2 regions of the Clostridium cochlearium genome follow, and region 1 is predicted to be linked to the other one. Evidence: a T-box and tRNA genes for the amino acid it is inferred to sense, from the RefSeq annotation. Region 1 holds a T-box; the other holds one or more tRNA genes.
What was found. A T-box is a leader RNA that pairs with one kind of tRNA and senses whether it is charged. The one in region 1 lies ahead of asnS (asparagine--tRNA ligase), so its partner is inferred to be a tRNA-Asn.

Region 1 (10,192 bases):
CTTTCTTCCATAGCTAAATCCATAAGACTATATATTTTTTTGGTAACAATTTGCTCATGTGCATAAGCTGTTTTGAACACATCAAGTATGGAATTAAAATTATTATTAGGTCCTTTTATAGCACCAATTTCAACTCTTCCACCTACTTGATTAACATAGTCAAAGAATTTCATAGCATGAAATCTTTCTTCTTTAACTTGAGCATCGAAAAAGTTAGCAAAACCATCTAAATCTATAGAATTACAATAAGCTTGCATAGCTAAATATATATTTTCTGATTCCATTTCAAAATTTATTTGATCGTTTATAGCCTTATTTAATTTTTCACTAATCATAATTAATATACCTCCTCTTTTGTTTTACACTATATCTTCATTTTACCATAAACAATTGCTATTTCAAATAATTAGGCAACAATTTCGATAAATTTAGTATACCATGCCCTTGTATATCTTTAGGAATATCTTGAAGCTCGGAAGACACTTTCAGTAGAGCTTTTATATCTTTTAAGTTTAAACTAGAATTATTTTCATATAACAGGGCACATAATCCAGCAACATAAGCAGCAGCATAGGAGGTGCCTGTAAAATTTGAATAAGGTTCTTCAAGAATTTTAGGATATAATTTTCTTCCATTTCTTTCTGAAATATAATTGACATTTGTATTTGTAGAAACTATATCAACACATCCAGCAGAAACATCTGGTTTATTTAACTTAAAATTTGGACCAGCAGAAGAATTGATATAGGGTTTAATTTCTTTATCTATATTCAAACCTCCTACAGTGATACATGTATCCAAAAGAGCAATACCTTTCATAGAATTAAAGTTATTTCCATTGTGTCCTGAAGGAACAATTATTGTAATATTTTTTGAAACAGCTATTGAAAATAAATTATTAAATAAGGAAATGAGTTTTTTATTGTTATTTAAAACTTCAAATGGCAGACAAATAACTTTTATGTTGAATTTATCACTATCCTCTATTAATATGCTTAGAGCATAAAGTATATCAGATATAAAACCTCTGCCTATATTGTTAAATGCCTTTATACAATATAAGTAACTATCTTGGGCTATACCCTTATAAATTCCCTTTGAAGAGTAGCCATTACTACAAATTATTCCCGACACTGAAGTGCCATGCCCATTATCATCGTATGGATATTTATAATGATTTACTAAATCTACAAATTTAGATATTCTATTTTTAGGCGTTATAAAATCCATATGTGGATAAGTTCCACTATCAATTATTCCTATTCCTATATTTTTTCCAGTGAGTTTATAATTTTTTTCTAAAGGAATTTTATTTGCGCTAAATACACTTTTTCCACATAAAAAAGCGTAAGAATCAAGAAAAATATAATCGATATTTGGATATTCTAAAAGTTTGTTTATTGAGGAAGCTGGAACTATGGCACATATACATTTTATAGAATCGATAGAAAATAAAATTTTGCCTTTATAAAATTTTATTTTATTTTCTATTTTTTGTTGGAGAGTTTTGCAACATATAATTATTCTGATGTTTTTATAAATGTTTTTATCTAAAGTATCTGATAAGTCTGGACATAATTTACTTTTAAAATTGAACAAATTGAAATTCTCCTTTAAACTTATTTCTATATACAATATAGTATATGTGACAGTATATGTGATTAAACTTTTTAAATTATTTAAATTCCCACTTAAAAACAACTATCCCAACTATCATAATTACAATTCCTAGTACTTTACTTATACCAAATTTTATTTGCTCAGAACCAAATAGAGCAAAAGCATCTATTAAAGCTGCAGATAGTAATTGAGCTACTAATATTGTAGAGATTGCATAAGTAGGTCCTAAAGATTTTATACCTTTCATTACAGTAAATATAATTATTACCCCTAATAAACCTCCAGATAAATACAATTTATTTACTTCTTTAATTTTTTTAATATTTCCATCACCTAATAATAGGAGCATTATTAAAGTTAAGACCATGCCTATGCTTTGTACTATGAAATTAGCCTCCCAAAGACCAACTTTATCGCTTAGACGAGTGTTAAAAACACCCTGAAAACTCATTGAAATTCCTGCTATAATTGAAAATATTATACCTAACATAAATACACCACCTTTTGTAGGTATTTTATCCAAGTGGCGTAATAATTATTTAAATAAAATAAAAAATGTAGAGTTTAAACCCTACATTTTAAATATTAGTAACCTATAACTTGTCTTTGATGATTTATATTATTTTTTACGTAATAGGCATTTTCTATTTCTTCTTCTGTAAACCCTAGGCTAAATCCTAGATATAAAAAATCTTCAAACAAAGTTTGATAATGATCCTTTGATGAACAGACTATAAAGTCATTAATATCAATATAAAGATTCAAAAATTGATTAGTTATATTGCTGCTTATTCCTTCATTAGGAGTATTAAAATTTAAATAATTAAAACCTTTATCCAATCCAATTGTTAGTAGAAAGTGAAGACAATCTGCATATTCTTCTAATATTGTATTTTTAGCAGAAGGTCCTTTATTACTCCAGAATTTGAAACATCTAGTTTCATTTGCTAACTCGGCAATTTCCACCTGTAATGCTAAAAGTTTTTCAGAAAGAAGAGATTTCCCACTTAAATTATGTTTTTAGAGATATGGTTATCTAACTTTTCCTGTGTAAGGAAAAGGTTCGTAAAATCCATAAAGTAAGCCGCCTTTCTATATATAATAAAATTTTTAGTACATATCTATTTTATACAAATAATAATAAAATTTAAAGGTACAGCAATCGGTTACAGTAAAAAAACATAAAAAATAATCGAAATATTTAGCAAAAGTTAGATGAAATCGATTAATGATATTAATAAATTACTTACATTAAAAAATATTATAAAATAATAGTTTTTAATGTAAGTAATTTTATTGAAGAATTATTTTGTATATAGGAATTATAAATAGACTTAATATAGTAGTTATAGTAACCATAATAGCTGCATATTTATAATCTGCATCATAAGCTCTAGATATAATAGCAGTATTAGTCATAACTGGCATAGCTGATTGAATAATAAAAACATTTTTCATAAGATGGGGTAAAGGGAAAAATGCACATAATAATACTACTAATAAAGGAGAAATTATAAATCTTCCTAAAAGTACCCCCCAAATGTCTTTGTTAAATTCTATTCCTTTTAAGTCTATATAGTATATTGTATTACCTATAAATAGCATAGATAAAGGTGTAGTTAAATTTCCTAGATATCTACAAGTATCATTTATAAAACTAGGTAAAGGAATGGATAAAATTATTAATAACAAGGCAACTATAAATCCCATTAGTGGAGGTGAGAATATCCTTTTTATAGTAGCTTTAGATAAAAGTTTTTGAGATTCAACTTTTCCATCTTGACCTATTTCAAAAACACCAATGGTCCAAAAAAATGTAGTATTTGCTATATAATACAATAAAACATAAGGAACACTTTCATTACCAAATAGAGCTAAGTTTACAGGTAGTCCAATGAATATGGTATTAGATACAAAAAACATAGATTGAAAAGTTCCGCGTCTATTAGGTGAAATTTTAAGAAGTTTTATAGTTAATTTGCCTATAAAATAAGCAAGAGCAATAGAGATGAAGGGAACTATAAGCCCCTTTCCTAAACTTAAAAGCTTTTCTCTATCAAAGTTATTCATTAAATTATTAATCATGAGAGCAGGAAGGGATACATTTACAACAAGTTTAGAAAATAATTGAGCCCCTTTTTTATCTATCCAACTTATTTTTGTTAAAAGGTACCCTATAGCTATCATTATAATAATACTAAAGATACTTCCAAAAGCATTTAAAAGTTCCATAAAAAGCCCCCTTTAATACAACAATTAAAATTTCAGATGGAACTTAAGTTCCATCTGAATAAGAGTCATCCTTTACTTATATTTAATTAAAATTCAGCTGAACCTGGAGTTCTAGGGAATGGTATTACATCTCTTATATTAGATATTCCTGTCATATACATTAATATTCTTTCAAATCCTAATCCGAAACCAGAGTGTTTAGCAGAACCATATTTTCTTAATTCTAAATACCACCAATAATCTTTTTCATTAAGTTTAAATTCTTTCATACGTTCTTCTAAAACATCTAAACGTTCTTCTCTTTGGCTACCACCTATAATTTCACCAACTCCTGGTACTAATAGGTCAGCTGCTGCAACAGTTTTGTTATCGTCATTTAATCTCATGTAGAATGCTTTTATATCTTTTGGATAATCAGTTACAAAAACAGGTTTTTCAAATATTTTTTCTGTTATATATCTTTCATGCTCTGTTTGAAGGTCTATTCCCCATTCAACAGGATATTGGAACTTTTCTCTTGATTTTTGTAGTAAATCTATAGCTTCTGTATATGTTATTCTCTTAAATTCAGAGTTAACAACATTATCTAATCTTTTAAATAGATTTTTATCAATGAAACTGTTAAAGAAATTCATTTCTTCTGGAGCATTTTCTAATACATAATTTATTATGTATTTTACCATTTCTTCAGCTACATCCATATAATCATTTAAGTCTGCAAAAGCCATTTCAGGTTCTATCATCCAAAATTCAGATGCGTGTCTTGCAGTATTTGAGTTTTCTGCTCTAAAGGTAGGACCAAAAGTATACACATTACCAAAAGCTAATGCATAGGATTCAGCAGATAATTGGCCACTTACTGTAAGTTTTGCATCTTTATCAAAAAAGTCTTGAGAAAAATCTACTTTGCCTTCATCATTTTTGGGTATATTATTTAGATTTAGAGTAGTAACTCTAAACATTTCTCCAGCACCTTCGCAGTCACTAGCAGTTATAATAGGTGTATGAACATATACAAAATTTCTTTCTTGGAAGAACTTATGTACAGCATAAGCTGCAAGGGAACGTATTCTAAAAACTGCTGAGAAAGTATTGCTTCTAGGTCTTAAGTGTGCAATAGTTCTTAAAAATTCAAAAGAATGTCTTTTCTTTTGCAGTGGATAATCTTGAAGAGAAGTTCCTTCTATTGTTATTTTTGATGCTTGAATTTCAAAAGGTTGTTTGGCTGAAGGAGTTTCTACTAATTTCCCTTCTACTATAATAGATGAACTAATAGGTAATTTTGATACCTTATCAAAATTATCTAGACTAGTATCTATAACAATTTGAAGATTCTTGAAAAAGCTTCCGTCATTCAATTCTATAAATCCAAAGTTTTTGGATGTTCTTTCAGTTCTTATCCAACCTGCAACAGTAATTTCTTTGTTTATAAATTTTTCTTTTTCTCTATAAAGTTGCTTTATTAAGATTTTTTTCATGTTAATCCTCCTTATATTAAATTAAAATAAAAAGCCTCTCATCCTTGTAAAGGGACGAAAGACTGACTTCGCGGTACCACCCAATTTGTCTAAATGACCACTCAAATAGGCATGAATTATAAATTCATGCATCAGTTATAAGGTACTGAATACCTCTAAGCCTACTTTCTTATAGATTTCAGTTAGAAACTCAAGGATGTTCTTCAATAAAGATATAACACCAGTCTTACACCATCACTGATTCGCTTTAGTTAATTACTTTACCTACTCTTCCTGTCATAGTTTTTAAAAACATATGATATATTAAAAATAAATATCTATGTTTATTAATTATAATGGTTAAAAAATTTAATGTCAATGACTAGTATCAAAGGCTGTAAAAGTCATTTATAACTGTGTGGAAGAAAAGTTTTTTCTATTCATTAATACTTTTTTTATTTCTTCATAGTATCTTCACATTGATATAATATAATTAAAATTATATAAATAGTTATAGGAGGGTTTCTTTGGAAAATATATCATTGTTTTTAGCTTTTTCGTCAGGAATATTATCTTTTTTATCTCCTTGTGTACTTCCGCTAGTTCCAATATATTTAACTTATCTAACTGGAAGTTCCATTGAAGAAATAAATAATAAAAATAAATTAACAGTAATATATAAAGCAGTAGGCTTTACTTTAGGTTTTACTTTGATCTTTATAATAATGGGAATATCTGTAACGTCTTTGGGACAATTATTTGATAGAAATAAAGATATATTTAGAAAAATAGGTGGAATAATAATCATAGTATTTGGTTTGCATATTATGGGAGTAGTAAAAATAAAAACTTTTTACTATCAAAAGACTATGTTACAACCACAGAAATTTAAGTCAGGACTAAGCTCATTTTTTATAGGAATGGCTTTTGCTATAGGTTGGACTCCTTGTGTGGGGCCTATGTTAGCATCAATTTTAATTTATGCGGGAAATACTAAGACTTTAGCGTCAGGCATTAAACTTTTAATAGCTTATTCTGTAGGTTTAGGAATACCTTTTATAATATCAGGATTCTTAGTAGATTTTATATCAGGGTATATAAAAAGATTTTCTAAGTATTTTAATGTAGTTTCTATAGTTAGTGGAGTAATACTTATATTTATGGGTATTATGACTTTTACTAATAAAATGTATATAATAAATAATATTTTTAGTTAGAGAAAGGTGATAAATTTGAAAAAGAAATTAATAGTATTTTTAGTTTTACTTTTTATAATTTTATCTTCTGCATTTTATAAAAATTATGTAGATAAAGGAAACATTTCAAATAAAGAAGATACAACTATGGAAATAGACGATAGAAAAGGTGAGCCTAGAAAAATACCAGCATTAGATTTTAAACTTAAAGATTTAAATGATAAAGAAATAGCTTTAAGTAAATTTAAAGGAAAAAAAGTTATGCTCAATTTTTGGGCAACCTGGTGTGGATATTGTGTACAAGAAATGCCTTATATGCAAAATATCCACAATGAAACTAGGGATAAAGATGTAATAATATTGGCTGTAAATGTAGGAGAAAGTAAAGATAAAGTAAAAAAGTTTATAGAAAAAAATAATTACAGCTTTCCTGTAGTTTTAGATGAAAATCAAGAAATAGCACAAAATTATGGTATTCAAGGTTTTCCTACAACTTTATTTATAGATGAGGATGGGTTTGTATACAGTGGAATACAGGGACCTATGACTGACGATATAATGAGAAAACAATTAAAGATAAACTAATAAAATGTCCTAATTTAGTATATTACAGTTTTTATAAATGATTATACTAAATTAGGACATTTTTAATTTTAAATATATTCTATATTAATATTTAAACCAATTACATACATCGTTTATAATTTTAAAATTAGTAAGATCATAGTGTAGGGGAGTTATTGTGGCATATCCATTTCTAAGATAATATATATCTGTATTGGATTTATGACCGTTAGTTAATTCTCCTCTTAGAATGTAAGAGATTTCATTTTCTTTTTCTATTTCTTCAAAACAAGAAGTAAACGTTCTTCCACCCATTTGACAAACTTTTATTCCTTTTAAAGACTCTTTATCTAAACAAGGCACGTTAACATTTAATACTAGATTATTTTTTGTAAAGTTTTCTTTTGAAATTTTAATTATATTCTTTGCTACATTTGCTGCGGTGTTAAAATTTATATCTCCTTTTTTAACTTCAGAAGATATAGCTATAGAAGGTACATTATGAATAGCAGCTTCAATTGCAGCAGATACAGTACCGGAATATAATATATCTATACCTAGATTTGTTCCATAATTTATTCCGGAAATAACCATATCTACTGGTTTAGTTAAAATTTTATCCATAGCTACCTTAACACAATCAGCAGGAGTTCCACTGATACTATATGCTGAAGAATGTATCTCATCTAATTCTACTTCTTTTATAAATAATGGGTCAGATATAGTTATAGAATGACTTTTTGCACTCATTTCTATAGATGGAGCAGCAATTATTATTTCATGTTCTTTTTGAAGCTCTTTTGCTAATGTATATATACCTTCTGAATTTACACCATCGTCGTTGGTTAAAAGTAATCGCATTTTATATAATCCTCCTAAAAATTATTATCGAATTTATTCTTATTGAGTTTTATAGTTTTATTAATATCATGTAGAAAGTTCCATTTTGTTTCTGCAGTTATTATTGCTAAAAATATAAGAATACATCCTATAAACATTTTATAAGTAAACTTGTCATCAAGGAGTATACAGGATAATATACTTCCAAATACTGATTCTAAACATAAAATAATAGCAGTATGTGATGGAGAAGTATATTTTTGAGCAACTGTTTGTATTAAAAATGCTATACAAGTACTAAATACTCCTAGGTAAAATACAGGAAAAATTCCTTCTTTGGGAATACTTTTGGGAATTCCATCTACAACTATCATACATAAGAATGATAATATAGCAGTAATCAAAAATTGAGTGAAAGTTAATATTATAGGGTCACATTTTTTTGAAAAATAACCAATGGATACTATGTGGCAAGCGAAAAATACTGCACAGGTTAATGTGAGTAAGTCTCCTATATTTATATATATAGATCCATCTAGTGTAAGGAAAGATATCCCTATTAAACATAGGAAAGTTGCAATTATATTATATGAATTAGGCTTTTCTTTTGAAACAAACCAATATATAAAAGGAACCATTACTACATTTGTTCCAGTTAAAAATGCTTGTTTACTAGCTGTAGTATATATAAGGCCTATTGTCTGTGTTGAGAATGCAAGGAAGAGGAAAGTGCCTACAATAAGTCCAGTTTTTAAATGATTTATATCAATATTTTTTATTTTTTTAAAAAATATTATACCCATAAGCAAAGTACTTATGGAAAAACGTAATGTTGAAATGAAAAAAGGTGATATAGATTCTAATGCATTCTTAGTTGCTACAAAACCGCTACCCCAAATTATTGCAACTATAAGTAAAGAAATATCTGCTAATAAGCTTTTCTTATTCAATTTTTTTGCCCCCTTATAAATGAAATAAAAAACAGTACAAAATATATTATAACATAGTTAATACAAACTTAGTTATAGTATAATTTATATATTAAATCTACAAGTTTTGAGGTGTTTAATAATGGATAAAAAGGTAATTATAACTAACAAAATTGATATTATAAAAAATGAACTTATAGAATTGGGTAATAAAATTCATGAAAATCCAGAACTATCGTTTAATGAATATAATGCAGTAGAAAACATAACTACCATGTTGGAAAAACACGGGTTTAATATAAAAAAGGGAATAGGAGGATTAGAAACTTCATTTAGAGCAGAATATAATACAAAGAGAAATGGTCCAACAATAGCTTTTTTAGCAGAGTACGATGCTTTACCTAAAATAGGTCATGGTTGTGGGCATAATTTAATAGCCACTATGGCGGTGGGAGCTGCCATAGGACTAAAAGAAGTATCCAATTATATAGATGGCAAGATAGTTGTATTAGGAACTCCTGCAGAAGAATGTGGAGGAGGTAAAATTATAATGTTAGAACAAGGAGGCTTTGATGATGTAGATTATGCTCTAATGATGCATCCTTGTACAAGAAATCTAATTTGTAGGGGAGGATTGGCAACTAGGATAGTAGATATAGAATATTATGGGAAATCAGTACATTCTTCTTTTCCTGAAGGTGGTATTAATGCATTACAAGCAGTAATACAAACTTTTAATATGATAGATCAATTTAGAGCATTATTTCCAATAAAATCTAATGTAAATGGTATTATAACAAATGGAGGAAATGTATCTAATATTATTCCAGATTATGCTTCTTGTGAGTTTAGTATAAGGGCAGAAACAGTAAAAGATTTGAAAGTAGTTGTAGATTATATAGAACATATAGTAAATACAATAGAAAAGCTTATAGGCGTTAAAGCAAAAATAGAAAAATCTTTTATGTATGCAGAAAGATATCCTAATAAATGTATAGATGAAAAACTTAAAGAGAATATTTCTAAACTTGGTGTTGAAATGAAGTATCCAGATCCTAATATGAAATATGGATCCTCGGATATAGGAAATGTTAGTCTTAAAGTTCCATCTATTCATTCATACATTAAAATAGCAGATAAATCAGTAAATTCTCATTCAATTAATTTTACAAAAGCAGCTAATAAACCTATAGCATATAAACAAATTATAAAAGCAGCTAAAGCTATGGCATTAACAGCATTTGATATATTTACAGATGAAACTTTAAGAAAAAATATAAATGATGAGTTTAATAAAGTAGTACCTAAATATAATGAAGATGATTTAAAATAATCACTTTTTTAGTATATCAAC
Region 2 (10,192 bases), 500 kb from region 1:
TTGTGGGAAGCAGGGAGGACCACCTCCCAAGGCTAAATACTAACTGGTGACCGATAGTGAAGCAGTACCGTGAGGGAAAGGTGAAAAGAACCCCGGAAGGGGAGTGAAATAGAACCTGAAACCGTATGCTTACAAACAGTGGGAGCACGTTAATGTGTGACCGCGTGCTTTTTGTAGAACGAGCCAGCGAGTTACGGTATGTAGCAAGGTTAAGCACTTAAGGTGCGTAGCCGAAGGGAAACCGAGTCTGAATAGGGCGACTAGTTGCATGCTGTAGACCCGAAACCGAGTGACCTATCCATGGGCAGGTTGAAGCGGAAGTAAAATTCCGTGGAGGACCGAACCACGTTGGTGTTGAAAAACCATGGGATGACCTGTGGATAGCGGAGAAATTCCAATCGAACTCGGAGATAGCTGGTTCTCCTCGAAATAGCTTTAGGGCTAGCGTCTGGTTATTGAGTAATGGAGGTAGAGCACTGAATGGGCTAGGGGCTGACAACAGTTACTGAACCCTATCAAACTCCGAATGCCATATACTTTTATCCAGGCAGTCAGGCTGCGAGTGATAAGATCCGTAGTCGAGAGGGAAACAACCCAGACCATCAGCTAAGGTCCCAAAGTGTAAGTTAAGTGGAAAAGGATGTGGGATTTCTAAGACAACTAGGATGTTGGCTTAGAAGCAGCCACTCATTTAAAGAGTGCGTAATAGCTCACTAGTCAAGAGATCCTGCGCCGAAGATGTCCGGGGCTCAAACTTACCACCGAAGCTATGGATTCAATAGAATGGTAGAGGAGCTTCCTGTATGGGTAGAAGTCGTATCGTAAGAAGCGGTGGACTGTACAGGAGTGAGTATGCTGGCATGAGTAGCGAGAAATAAGTGAGAATCTTATTGGTCGAAAACCTAAGGTTTCCTGAGGAAGGTTCGTCCGCTCAGGGTTAGTCGGGACCTAAGCCCAGGCCGAAAGGCGTAGGTGATGGACAATCGGTTGATATTCCGATACCGCCAACTTTCGTTTGACAGATGGGGTGACACAGAAGGATAAGGTATGCACACTATTGGATGTGTGTCTAAGCACTTAGGCGTGCTTGATTGGCAAATCCGTCAAGCTTAGCTGAGGTGTTACGGGGAGCCTATTTTGGCGAAGTACCTGATTCCACACTGTCAAGAAAAGCCTCTATGGAGAATGTTGGTGCCCGTACCGCAAACCGACACAGGTAGGTGAGGAGAGAATCCTAAGACCATCGGAAGAATTGCTGTTAAGGAACTAGGCAAATTGACCCCGTAACTTCGGGAGAAGGGGTGCCTGCTTCACGGCAGGCCGCAGTGAATAGGCCCAAGCAACTGTTTATCAAAAACACAGGTCTCTGCTAAAGCGAAAGCTGATGTATAGGGGCTGACGCCTGCCCGGTGCTGGAAGGTTAAAGGGATCTGTTAGCGTAAGCGAAGCGGTGAACTTAAGCCCCAGTGAACGGCGGCCGTAACTATAACGGTCCTAAGGTAGCGAAATTCCTTGTCGGGTAAGTTCCGACCCGCACGAATGGCGTAATGACTTGGGCACTGTCTCAACAGCAAATCCGGCGAAATTGTAGTGCAAGTGAAGATGCTTGCTACCCGCGATAGGACGGAAAGACCCCGTAGAGCTTTACTGTAGCTTAACATTGAATTTCGGTATTGTCTGTACAGGATAGGTGGGAGACTTGGAAGCAGGAGCGTCAGTTTCTGTGGAGTCACCCTTGGGATACCACCCTGATAGTACTGAAATTCTAACGGAAAGCCTTGAAACAGGTTGCCGGACATTGTTAGGTGGGCAGTTTGACTGGGGCGGTCGCCTCCTAAAAAGTAACGGAGGCGCCCAAAGGTTCCCTCAGCGCGGTCGGAAATCGCGCGTAGAGTGTAAAGGCATAAGGGAGCCTGACTGCGACACATACAGGTGGAGCAGGGACGAAAGTCGGGCTTAGTGATCCGGTGGTTCCTCGTGGGAGGGCCATCGCTCAACGGATAAAAGCTACCTCGGGGATAACAGGCTGATCTCCCCCAAGAGTCCACATCGACGGGGAGGTTTGGCACCTCGATGTCGGCTCGTCGCATCCTGGGGCTGGAGTAGGTCCCAAGGGTTGGGCTGTTCGCCCATTAAAGCGGCACGCGAGCTGGGTTCAGAACGTCGTGAGACAGTTCGGTCCCTATCCGTCGCGGGCGTAGGAAATTTGAAGGGAGCTGTCCTTAGTACGAGAGGACCGGGATGGACTGACCTCTGGTGCACCAGTTGTCACGCCAGTGGCACAGCTGGGTAGCTAAGTCAGGAAGGGATAAACGCTGAAAGCATCTAAGCGTGAAGCCCACCCTAAGATGAGATTTCCCATGACGTAAGTCAATAAGATCCCTTGAAGAACACAAGGTTGATAGGTCAGAGGTGTAAGTGCAGCAATGTATTTAGCTGACTGATACTAATAGATCGAAGGCTTGATCAAAAATATTACTCTGTGCAATTTTGAAAGAATATCTGGTGATTATAGCTAGAAGGTAACACCCGTTTCCATGCCGAACACGATGGTTAAGCTTCTAAGCGCCAATGGTACTGCAAGGGCAACCTTGTGGGAGAGTAGGACATTGCCAGGTTTAATAATGTTCCGTGGTAGCTCAACGGTGGAGCATTCGGCTGTTAACCGAAGGGTTGAAGGTTCGAATCCTTTCCACGGAGCCATTTTTAACATTAAATTGTATATTATTAAGAACATAAAAGCAGAACTTTTAAAGTTCTGCTTTTTTAATTGAAAAATATCAATAATTGTTCATTGTTCCTTATTCATTTTTCATTATTTATATACTCGTATTAAATTTTTGCCATTGGAATATATAACTATATCCCCATCTATATCTGTTCTGAAAAATTGTATATTTTCTTTTTTTAGCCTTTGTACAACTTTAATAGAAGGATGATTAAAGGGATTGTTTTTTCCACAACTTGCAATGGCTATACTAGGAGAGACTTCTTTTAAAAATGGCTCTGTAGATGAGGTATTGCTTCCATGATGGCCTAGCTTTAAAATATCAGCTCTAAGATCCAAATCTTTTGAAAGCATTTCAGATTCACTTATACTTTCGGCATCTCCTGTAAATAAAAAAGAGTTATTTTTAAACGAAATTTTCATTACTATAGAATAATTATTAAGGGAGTTATAATTAGAAGAATTAGGTGCTAATATTGTGCACTTTAAATCTTCAGAAAGATTTATTTTATCTAAAGCTTTAATGGGAGTTATTTTTAAGTCTTTATTTTTTAAGGATTTTATCATTGAATAAAAACAGGGAGTATTTTCTTTGACTTTTGGAGCATAAAAAGTTTTTATTTTAAATTTATCTATAATATAAGACATAGATCCTATGTGATCTTCGTGAGGGTGTGTAGCTACTAATAAATCAATTTCTTTTATATTTTCTTTTTTTAGATAAGAAATAACTTTATCTTTATATAATTTGGATCCAGAATCTATTAATATATTTATTTTATTTCCTTTTATTAAAGTACAATCTCCTTGGCCTACATCTATAAAATGAATTTCTACAAAATTCTTATCTAAATTATTATCAGCAGTTACTTTTAAATTTAGTTTGAAAATTAAGCCCAAAATAAATAATACTAATATTGGTATTGTTAATAATTTTAAAGTTTTACTATTGTTTTTTAACATTATAAACCACCTGTGAATATATATTATTAAGGTATTATAAACCATATAAGATATTTTATACATAATTATTATTAATTAAAAATAAATTTGGTCTTGACAGTATAAAATTTGTTTTTTATATAAAGCCTTATATGTTATAATGTAATAGATTATAACTAGACAAAGATTGGAGAAGATTAGCATGAATAATTTTTTTCTATATATTCGATTTGGGACATATATGATAAAAACAGCTTTTAAGAAAAAACAGGTTGAAAAAATTAGAAAAACTAAAGGAAACGATGAGGCTGAAAAGTTTATAAATAATTATGTTTTGAATTGGTCTGACTACATATTGAAAAATGTGAAAATAGATTTAGAAGTTCAGGGTTTAGAGAATTTACCTAAAGAAAATTGTTTATATGTTGCTAACCATCAAAGTTTATTTGATATACCAGTTTTATTAGCTGGAATAAGAAGACCTATGGGGTTTATTGCAAAGAAAGAAATTAAAAAAATTAAAATAATAAGTGATTGGATGGAAATGATAAATTGTGTATTTATAGATAGAGAAAATATAAGGGAATCTGTTAAGGCTATAAATAAGGGAATAGATAATTTGAAAAAAGGACATTCTATGGTTATTTTCCCAGAGGGGACTAGAAATAAACAAGGTGAAATTGGCGAGTTTAAACAAGGAAGCATGAAACTTGCTTTAAAATCGGGAGTGCCTGTAGTTCCAGTAGCCATTGATGGAACTTATAAGTTAAGGGAAGAAAATAAAAATAAAAAAATAAGACCTGGAAAAGTAAGGTTAATAATAAAGGAACCTATATATTTAGATAAGTTAGATAAAGAATATAAAAATAAATTGGCAAATAACATAAGAGAAATAATAAAAAATGAGTTATCATAAAACTATACATATAGGTGATTGAAAATATTAGAATAATACTTCAACTTCTATAAAATATTGAAGATGAAGTTTTATTTGTTTATTATTAAATCGCCTAATATTTTAATTTTTTTATGCATTTGTTCATTTTTAAAATTTAGATCTTTAATTTCATTAGAAAGATTACTATCCATTTTTTGCAAATTATTTAATTTACATAGTAATTCTGTATTTTTTGTAGACTTTTCTTTGATTAAAGGGTCGAATTCATTTTTTATAGATTTATGATTTTTAAGGAATTTATTTAATATAACCATATTTTTCTTATGGTGTGTTAGTATTAGTTTATTTAATTTTCTTAGAAAATTTGATAAAATTAAGATAAATCTATTAATGAATTTTAATATTTTTTCCAATATTAACACCTCTTTTGTTCTAGAATATAATGGAATAAGGATGTGTATTTATGAATAATAATACCAGTAATTTTAAAATAAATAAATATTATTTTGAAAAGAAAAAAGAAAAAATACAAAATTTAAATGAAAAGAGTAAACAATATATTGAAGATATACATAAGTTGGAACAAAAGATAAAAAATAAAAGAGAAGAAGTCGGAAAGTTAAAAGAGGAGTATGAGGAACTTAAAGAAAAATATAATAGGTTTATTAACATATTTAATGAAAGAGGCATAACTTTAAATATAGTGAATAAAGATTATGGGTTAAAAGAGTGGGACAATCTATATTTTAAAAGACAGGGAGATATAGGTGTTATTATTACAAGGTATGGTACTGTAGTTAAAAGTTTTGATAAAAATATTGCTGATATTTTAGAAGAAATATTACAGGAAAAAGAATCTAGTATTGTAATAACGAGAATAACTACTAATCTTATAAAAGCCCAACTCCATATAAGATAGATTGAGAATAAAATAAAGTTTGAATAAAAATGGAGCGAAGTTGAGATGTATTTCGTTCTATTTATAGGGGAGGAGGAAAATATCCCTTCGGATATTTATGCAATATGCACGATAAGGTAGAAAATTTAATTGATAATTATGGTAATGATGTATTGAGGGTTGCATATATGTACCTTAAAGACAAGAGTATGGCAGAAGACGCTTTCCAAGAAGTTTTTATAAAAGTATATAAAAATATGGACAAATTAGAAGATATAGAAAAAGAAAAGAGCTGGCTTATGACTATTACTGTTAATACTTGTAAGGATATACTTAAAAGTGCTTGGATGAGAAGGATGTCTTTTATGGGAGAAAGAGAAGAGGAAATATCCGCTACCGAAGAAAACATGGAAATGAAGGTAATAAATAAAATAGATGGAGAAAACATATTAAAAAAGGTAATGTCATTACCAGAACAATATAAAGATGTGATTTTACTTTATTATTATGAAGAATTTTCAACGGTGGAAATAGGAGAAATACTAAAGATACCAGAAGGTACGGTAAGAAGTAGACTTTATAGAGGTAGACAAATGTTAAAAAATATTTTAGAAGATAGGAAGAGTGGATATGGTGGATAGAAATAATTTTATTAAAAATTCACTAGATAATGAATTAAAAGATATTTATGTAACTGAAGATTTAAAGTTAAGAACGTTGAGCAGGATTAAAAAAGAAGATAATAATGTGGTTAAACCATTTAAGAAGCCATTTAGGAGAAAGAGCAAATTCTCATATGCAAGTATGAGAGGATTAGCTTTGGTGTCTTCTATTTTAATAATGTTTTTCACTTTTTCCTTTTTCAAATATAGTAAGTTTATGAATAGTGGTTCACTAGGAAAAAATACTGACAATAATGAAAAGAACATTGTATTGGATGATAATGAAAAAGTGAAAAAACCAGATAATTTGAAAGATAAAAGTGATACAGATAAGAAGGAAGAAATTAAAGATATTAAGGATGAAAAAATAAATGAAGAAAAATTAAAAGAAGATGTAGTGGATAATTCTAAAAATAATAGTAATACCAATGAGGTAGATAATAGTCCAACTAATAAAGAAAATAAAAAACCAATTAAGAATGAAAAAAATCCTAATAAGGAAAAACCTAAAAACAATGAAGAGAAAGAGAAACCTAAATTGACAGAAAAAGAAATGTTAGCTAGAGCTGAAAAGCTTTGGGGTGGAAAGATAAATTTACCTTCATATATTCCTAAAGGATATGATGTAGCTAATATAGATATGGAAACAGCCTATGGTTCTAAAGTTTTAAAAATAACTTATAAAAATCCTAATAGTGATAACTTTTTAGAATTAAAAGTTCTTGAAGGGGATAAAACAGCATTTGAAAATGGAGATGGATCAAAAAATCCAAAGGAAGATGAAAAAAATAAGGATAATAATCAAGATATTCCAAAAGATAATGTTGATAAACCTACTTCTACTGAAGAGATTAAGAGTATTAATAGTAATAAGAATGGCGTAGAATATAATATAGAGGGTAATATACCAACTAAGACCTTAGAAAAAATTGCGGAATCTATAGAATAACAAAGTAACAAAGGCTTAAACATTAATTTTTGTTTAAGCCTTTGTTACTTTGTTATTCTAATTTTCTATATAAAGTTGCTATACTTATTCCTAATTTTTTAGCAATATTTTTTTTAGCATCTATATCATCACCATATTTATTTATGTAATTTTTTAAAATATTTTTTTCATAAAGTTTAGTCATTTCAGCAAGAGTTAAATCTTTTCCAATATTAATAGGGGAATTTAATTTTTGATTTAAGGTATCAGTGGTTATATATTTCCCTTTTTCAAAGTTTATGGAGTATTCTATTAAGTTTCTAAGTTCTCTTATATTGCCAGGAAAAGAATATCTTAAAAGACTTTTTTCACATTCATTTGTAAATCCAAGTATATCTTTTCCATATATTTTATTATATTTTTTCAGGAAATATCTAGCTAAAATGATTATGTCGTAGGATCTTTCTCTTAGGGGTGGTATATTTATGGGAACAACATTTAATCTGTAGAATAAATCTTCTCTAAATTTATCTTCTGTAACCATTTTGTATAGGTTTTTATGAGTTGCAGATATTATTCTAGGGTTTACCTTTATAGTTTCATTTCCACCTACTCTTATGATTTCTTTTTCTTCTAAAACCCTTAAAAGTTTTACTTGCATATGCATGGGTAGGTCTCCTATTTCATCTAAAAAAACAGTTCCATCCTTTGCTAATTCAAATTTACCCATTTTACCGGAAGTATTAGCACCAGTAAAGGCGCCCTTTTCATAGCCAAATAGTTCGCTTTCTATTAGATTTTCAGGAATAGCTCCACTATTTATAGGCATAAATACTTCATTTTTTCTACTACTAGCAAAGTGAATGGCTCTTGCAAAAACTTCTTTACCTGTACCACTTTCACCAAGGAGAAGAACGGATATATCTTCCTCGGCAATTTGAATAGCCTGCCTTTTTGCATTTAATAGAGCTTCACTTTCACCTATGATATCATCAAAAGTTACTATATTAGAACTCTTATTAGCTTTTAATATGGATTCCTGCATCTTGTGGAAATCAGAAAATACTAAAACAACTCCTTTTTTTTCGTTTTTTACCATTATGGGAGAAGAATTTAGTATGAATTTAAACTGATTTACTTCAAAAGTGCCTATTTCTCCATGAAAGTTTTTTGAGAATAATCTATCTAAAATTTTTTCGGGTAGAATTTCTTTAATATTTGTATGCTCTTTAATGTTATAAAGGTTAGCTTTTTCTTTAATATAGTAATTCATGGATAAAATTTGTTTATTGTTATTTAAGATTATAATTCCTTCATTTAAAGAGTTTATTAATGTCATAAGTTCAGAAGAACGATACTCTATTAGAAAGCCTAACTTTTTTTCATTTATTCTAGTGGATATAAGACTGCTTAATCTACTTTCAAAATTTTTATAATCCTCATGCTTATTTATAAAGTTGTTTTTTGTTTCATCGTCAAATATACACATGCCTAAAACACCTATTATATTATTTCCATCTTTAATAGGTATGCATAATTCTGCTTTCTCCTCACAATTTTCTTTGTTATAACAGTCCAAGCAAATATTATGATTTGGAGGATCTGTTATAAAATATTGTTCTCCTGTAGTTAAAGATTTGTGAAAGGCAGAATTTTTAGGGACGAACTTTCCTATATTATTTTTTAAAATACCAGTAGCAGCAATTCTTTTTAAATTTCTATCCATTATAGTTACATCTACATTCGTAATTGCTTTTATAGTATCAGCTATATTTTGTAGTTCTATTTTTATATCATTAAGCATAGTTATTTTCTCCTTATATAATGAAACTTAAAATATATATAAATTATATATGTAAGAAATGATATTGTAAATGAGTGTAAATATGGGGACGGGGCTTTGATATTTATTATATTAAAGCCCCGTCCCCATATATTTTGTAGTGTTTATGCATGAATTTATGTATAAATATTCGAAAGAGGATTTTCATGGGATTTAATAATATTATATAGGAACAATAAAATAAAATGGCTACAATATAGATTTGAAAGCGTATACATGGAATTTTTAAATTATAAAATATGAAAAGATATAAAAAGTTTTTTAAAAAAGGTGTTGCATAAATATAAATAAAGATGTATAATCATAATCAATGAAGGGGGCAAATTAAATAAAAGGAGTTGGGGCTATGAAAAAGATACTTTCAATATTAGGAGTATTTTTGCTATCAACACTACTTATTGTAGGATGTGGTAATAAAAATACAGCTGATAAAGAAAATAATAAAAATGAAAAAAATCTATCTACTCTAGAAAAGGTGAAAAAAGAAGGGGTATTAAAAATGGGGCTTAATGATACATACCCACCTATGGAGTTTAGAGATGAAAAGCATAATCTTGTTGGATTTGATGTAGATTTAGGAGAAGAAATTGCTAAAAAGTTAGGAGTTAAATTAGAAATTATAACTAATGATTGGTCAGGAATAATTTTATCATTAAAATCTAAAAAATATGATATGATACTTTCAACACTGAGCATAACAGATGAAAGAAAAAAAGAAATTAATTTTAGCGAACCTTATATAGTTGGTGGACAAAAATTAGTAGTTAAAAAAGATGAAAAAGATATAAAGACTGTGGAAGATTTAAAAGGTAAAATAATAGGATGTCAAATGGGTACCACAGGAGAAGTTTCTGCAAGTAAAATTGAAGGCATTAAAGAACTTAAAAAGTATGATGGGGTAACACAAGCTTTTAATGATTTAGCTGTAGGAAGAATAAATGCAGTAATAGCAGATGGACAAGTTGGTGGATATTATCTTAAAAAACGTGGTGGAGATCTAGTTTTATTAGATGTTAAATTAACTAGTGAACCTGTAGGCATAGGTTTTAGAAAAGAAGATACAACTTTAAGGGATGAAGTTCAAAAGGCTTTAGATGAATTAAAGAAAGAGGGTACTCTTTCTAAGTTATCAGAAAAGTGGTTTGGATATGATATATATAAATAAGCGACCCCTTTTTATAAAATTTATATAACAAGGTCCTTCATGGGGAATACTAATTATATCCCCATGAAGGTAACTTTTAAAAAGGGGATAAATTATAAAAATTAAATAAGAACTCAAATTATTATAAA

Region 2: it has a tRNA-Asn gene. The T-box ahead of asnS (asparagine--tRNA ligase) is inferred to sense a tRNA for this amino acid. The anticodon was not compared.

Annotation. Positions count from the first base shown of each region.
Region 1 is NZ_LT906477.1:2,378,720-2,388,911, reverse strand. It holds gene CKV72_RS11780 (ferritin) at 1-335, opposite strand, end outside; gene CKV72_RS11775 (S8 family peptidase) at 394-1,599, opposite strand; gene CKV72_RS11770 (DMT family transporter) at 1,676-2,110, opposite strand; partial or broken gene CKV72_RS11765 (dUTP diphosphatase) at 2,206-2,696, opposite strand; gene CKV72_RS11760 (AEC family transporter) at 2,914-3,852, opposite strand; gene asnS (asparagine--tRNA ligase) at 3,939-5,330, opposite strand; T-box leader at 5,378-5,619, opposite strand; gene CKV72_RS11750 (cytochrome c biogenesis CcdA family protein) at 5,837-6,526, shown strand; gene CKV72_RS11745 (TlpA disulfide reductase family protein) at 6,542-7,090, shown strand; gene surE (5'/3'-nucleotidase SurE) at 7,175-7,930, opposite strand; gene CKV72_RS11735 (DMT family transporter) at 7,945-8,859, opposite strand; gene CKV72_RS11730 (M20 family metallopeptidase) at 8,981-10,171, shown strand; gene CKV72_RS11725 (LysR family transcriptional regulator) at 10,172-10,192, opposite strand, start outside.
Region 2 is NZ_LT906477.1:440,153-450,344, forward strand. It holds rRNA gene CKV72_RS02115 (23S ribosomal RNA) at 1-2,470, shown strand, start outside; rRNA gene rrf (5S ribosomal RNA) at 2,502-2,618, shown strand; tRNA gene CKV72_RS02125 (tRNA-Asn) at 2,629-2,703, shown strand; gene CKV72_RS02130 (ComEC/Rec2 family competence protein) at 2,816-3,691, opposite strand; gene CKV72_RS02135 (lysophospholipid acyltransferase family protein) at 3,873-4,586, shown strand; gene CKV72_RS02140 (hypothetical protein) at 4,658-4,981, opposite strand; gene CKV72_RS02145 (hypothetical protein) at 5,032-5,487, shown strand; gene CKV72_RS02150 (sigma-70 family RNA polymerase sigma factor) at 5,592-6,107, shown strand; gene CKV72_RS02155 (DUF4367 domain-containing protein) at 6,097-7,077, shown strand; gene CKV72_RS02160 (sigma-54-dependent Fis family transcriptional regulator) at 7,130-8,860, opposite strand; gene CKV72_RS02165 (ABC transporter substrate-binding protein) at 9,246-10,064, shown strand.